2 regions of the Rahnella contaminans genome follow, and region 1 is predicted to be linked to the other one. Evidence: predicted binding sites of a transcription regulator. Region 1 holds the regulator's gene; the other holds the start of a gene.
The links. Region 1 encodes PhoB, which activates phosphate uptake and scavenging genes when phosphate is short. Its sites were predicted from a motif close to CTGTCATAAAACTGNCNNAT; they were not measured.
Positions count from the first base shown of each region.

Region 2: a site for PhoB is predicted at 783-802, ahead of serA (phosphoglycerate dehydrogenase). Genes of this name have one in related genera too.

Region 1 covers NZ_JAADJS010000002.1:644,772-647,181, forward strand. Annotated here, with positions in the region: gene sbcD (exonuclease subunit SbcD) at 1-709, opposite strand, end outside; gene phoB (phosphate response regulator transcription factor PhoB) at 937-1,626, shown strand; gene phoR (phosphate regulon sensor histidine kinase PhoR) at 1,650-2,410, shown strand, end outside.
Region 2 covers NZ_JAADJS010000002.1:537,783-540,192, forward strand. Annotated here, with positions in the region: gene rpiA (ribose-5-phosphate isomerase RpiA) at 65-727, shown strand; gene serA (phosphoglycerate dehydrogenase) at 1,068-2,306, shown strand.

The sequences.
Region 1 (2,410 bases):
TTGCGACGCACTGGGCGCGGTGAATATGCCCGAGCGCCACGTAATCTACCGGCGGAAATGCCTGGGCCGGGAAGGCGTCGAGCGTGCCTATATAGATGTCGCGCACGGAGTCAGACGTGCTGACGCCGACGGTGGTCAGATGGCCGGTAGCGATAATGGGCAACGGCACACCAAGTTTCTGACGCTTCGCCAGTGCGGCCTGATACAGCGCGTCATAATGCGCCGCAATGGCTTCCTGCAACGCGAGCTGTTTGTCGCTGCCGGACTGTCCGGCCTGGCTGGCGAGTAAATCGCGCGGACGCAAAAACGGAATGGCACACAACACCGCGCCGGGCTGGCCTTCACGCGTGTTCAGCACTAAAACCTGTTCCTCCAGATTTTCGCCTACGGTGGCGATCACCCGCGTATTCAGGCACGAAAGCAGTTCGCGGGATTCATTGAGCGTGGCGACGGAATCGTGATTCCCGGCCAGCACCACCAGCTGACAGCCGGTTTGTTGTAATTCCACCACGAAGCGGTTGTACAACTCGCGGGCGTAACTGGGCGGCGAACCGGTATCAAAGATGTCCCCGGCGACAATGACGGCGTCCACCTGATGCTGCTGCACCTGACCGGTCAGCCAGCGCAAAAATGCCTGATGTTCAGCGGCGCGGCTTTTGGTAAAAAAGTACTGGCCGAGGTGCCAGTCGGAGGTGTGGATCAGGCGCATGAGACTCCCGTGTGAACCCTGTATGACGACAATGGTGCAAAGTATAAACGTCGGCGGGGGAACCTGTCCCCGATAAATCAGACCAATTTCAGCAGGATGGCGGGAATTTATCTGTCATATTTGCCTTAAATGAACCATCATTTTCATTCATAAATCTGTCACAAAACTGACGCATAATGGCGCCCGCAATCAAATAAAAGATCGCTAACCTATTGGCAGGACCTACGATGGCTAGACGTATATTGGTGGTTGAAGACGAAGCTCCAATCCGTGAAATGGTGTGTTTTGTACTGGAACAGAATGGATATCAGGCAGTAGAAGCTGAAGATTTTGATTCAGCGATTGGCCAGTTAGTGGAACCTTACCCAGAACTGATCCTGCTCGACTGGATGCTACCCGGCGGTTCCGGTATTCAGTTTATTAAGCACCTTAAACGTGAAGCACTGACCCGCGAAATTCCGGTGATGATGCTGACCGCTCGCGGTGAAGAAGAAGATCGGGTGCGCGGCCTGGAAGTCGGTGCCGATGATTACATCACTAAACCGTTTTCACCAAAAGAACTGGTTGCCCGTATTAAAGCGGTGATGCGCCGGATTTCGCCAATGGCGGTCGAAGAAGTGATCGACATGCTGGGGCTCAGTCTGGATCCGTCGTCTCACCGGGTGATGGCCAACGAGCAGGCGCTCGATATGGGGCCGACCGAATTTAAGTTGTTACACTTCTTTATGACCCATTCCGAACGCGTTTACAGCAGAGAACAGTTGCTCAATAACGTGTGGGGCACTAACGTTTATGTGGAAGATCGCACGGTAGACGTGCATATTCGTCGTTTGCGTAAAGCGCTGGAAACCAGTGGACATGACAGAATGATCCAGACTGTTCGTGGTACCGGATATCGTTTCTCAACGCGTTATTGAGTCCCCCACAGCGGAGAACCTGTGTGTTAGAACGTTTGTCATGGAAACGTCTGGCCGGCGAATTTTTTCTCTTTTGTCTGCCAGCCCTGATCCTCGGAATTTTCGTCGGCCATTTCGGCTGGCTCCTCTTTGCGTCGCTGGTCGCGGCGCTGGGCTGGAATTATTACAATCAGCTTAAACTCTCTCACTGGCTGTGGCTTGACCGCAGCATCACCCCGCCGAACGGGCGCTGGAGCTGGGAACCGCTGTTTTACGGGCTGAACCAGATGCAGATGCGCAACCGGCGACGTCGTCGTGAATTAGGTCAGTTGATCAAACGTTTCCGCAGCGGTGCCGAATCGCTGCCGGATGCGGTGGTTCTGGCGACGGAAGAAGGCAATATCTTCTGGTGTAACGGACTGGCGCAGGATCTGCTCGGTTTCCGCTGGCCGGAAGATAACGGCCAGCATATTTTTAACCTGCTGCGTTATCCGGAATTCCGCACCTGGATCCAGACCCGTGACTTCAGCCGTGCCCTGAATCTGCAACTCAATAATGAACATTACGTCGAGTTTCGCGTGATGCCGTATTCCGAGGGGCAGCTTCTGATGGTGGCGCGTGACGTCACGCAGATGCGTCAGCTCGAAGGCGCGCGACGTAACTTCTTTGCCAACGTCAGCCATGAACTTCGCACGCCGCTCACTGTGTTGCAGGGGTATCTGGAAATGATGGAAGACGCCAAGCTGGAAGAGCCGTTCCGCACCAAAGCGCTGGATACGATGCAGGAGCAGACGAGGCGCATGGA
Region 2 (2,410 bases), 110 kb from region 1:
GCTTTATAATCACCGACACTTTTCCGTATTCACGCCACTTACGTTATCAGACAGAGAAGCCATTATGACGCAGGAAGAATTGAAAAAAGCAGTCGGCTGGGCCGCACTGGATTACGTGACTCCGGGCACCATCGTCGGTGTCGGAACCGGATCCACCGCCGCCCATTTCATCGATGCACTGGGTTCGATCAAAGGTCAGATCGAGGGCGCCGTTTCCAGTTCTGACGCTTCAACGGCAAAACTGAAAAGCTTAGGCATTCACGTTTTCGACAGCAACGAAGTGGACTCGCTGGACGTTTACGTTGACGGCGCGGATGAAATCAACGGCTTCATGCAGATGATCAAAGGCGGCGGCGCTGCGCTGACCCGCGAAAAAATCATTGCCGCGATCGCCAAAAAATTCGTCTGTATTGTGGACGCGTCTAAGCAAGTCGATGTGCTGGGTAAATTCCCGCTGCCGGTAGAAGTCATCCCGATGGCGCGTTCTTACGTTGCGCGTGAACTGGTGAAACTCGGTGGTCTGCCGGAATACCGCCAGAACGTTCTGACTGACAACGGCAATATCATTCTCGACGTCCATAATCTGAGCATTCTGGATGCCGTCGCGATGGAAAATAAGATCAACGGAATTGCGGGCGTGGTGACGGTCGGGCTGTTCGCCAACCGTGGCGCCGACGTTGCGCTGGTAGGCACTTCTGAAGGCGTAAAAACTGTCACGCTGAAGTAACCTATCAATAAGCAGAAGATCTGGCTGCTTTTGCTGAAAGCAGCCAGTCATCCCCCTGTCATAACACAATGTTATGAAGATGATAATTTTCTGAATGAATCATCTTTTCTTCAAAAGCCTGAATTTGGTGACTTATGTCACATTTCTCACTATCGCCTCCTGAACGTCTTGCTTTGTAAAATCTAACCAGCAGGAAATGCTGAAAACCAACAGGCGCGGTGAGCCTTCTGCTGTCTGGCAGGCAATCGTTTGTATTGATGATGGCGTATTTTTTGTTATGTTGACTGTGAGCAGTCACCTAGCAGTTCGAATTCAGCCAGAAAAAATATAGGGTCGGGAAATGGCAAAAGTATCACTTGAGAAAGACAAGATTAAATTTTTGTTAGTGGAAGGCGTCCACCAAAGTGCGGTTGATACACTCCGTGCCGCGGGTTACACCAATATTGAATTTCACAAAGGTGCTTTAGATACGGAATCGCTGAAAGAATCGATCCGTGATGCGCACTTTGTTGGACTCCGATCGCGTACTCAGCTGACCGAAGAAGTGTTCCAGGCAGCAGAAAAACTGGTGGCTGTAGGGTGTTTCTGTATCGGTACCAATCAGGTTGACCTGAAAGCGGCAACCCGTCGTGGTATTCCGGTCTTTAACGCACCGTTCTCTAATACCCGTTCCGTCGCCGAAATGGTGCTGGGCGAAATGCTGCTGATGATGCGTGGTATTCCTGAGGCCAACGCCAAGGCGCACCGCGGGATCTGGAACAAACTGGCCGTCGGTTCTTTTGAAGCGCGCGGTAAACGTTTGGGTATTGTCGGCTACGGCCACATCGGTACACAGTTAGGTATTCTGGCGGAAAGCCTGGGGATGCGCGTCTTCTATTACGACATCGAAAGCAAATTGCCGCTGGGTAATGCGCAGCCGATTGCGACTCTGGAAGAACTGCTCAGCACCAGCGACGTCGTGACCCTGCACGTTCCAGAAACGCCAGGCACCAAAAACATGATTTCCGAAGTGCAGCTGGCACAAATCAAACAGGGCGCATTGCTGATCAACGCCTCACGCGGCACGGTGATCGACATTCCTGCCCTGTGCAATGCGCTGCGCAGCAAACATCTGTCCGGTGCAGCTATCGACGTCTTCCCGGAAGAACCGGCGACCAACAGCGATCCGTTCAATTCTCCGCTGTGTGAATTCGACAACGTGCTGCTGACGCCACACATCGGCGGTTCTACCATGGAAGCGCAGGAAGGCATAGGCCTGGAAGTGGCGGGCAAACTGGCGAAATACTCTGACAACGGTTCGACTTTGTCCGCGGTTAACTTCCCGGAAGCCTCTTTGCCAGCGCATACCGAGAAAGCCAGCCGTTTGCTGCATATCCACGAAAACCGTCCGGGTGTGCTGACCAGCATCAACCAGATTTTCGCGGAGCAGGGCATCAACATTGCAGCACAGTATCTGCAAACCAGCCCGGAAGTCGGTTATGTGGTTATCGATGCTGAAACGGATGTCACAACGTTGAACACCGCGCTGCAACTGATGAAAGCGATTCCGGGCACGATCCGTGCGCGCTTGCTTTATTGAGAGATCTGCGCAGTAACAGACTATAAACCGCCGAAAGGCGGTTTTTTTATGCTATTTCCCGCAGACGGGAAGATCTTACCGGATGAGTCGTTTGCCAGATTGCT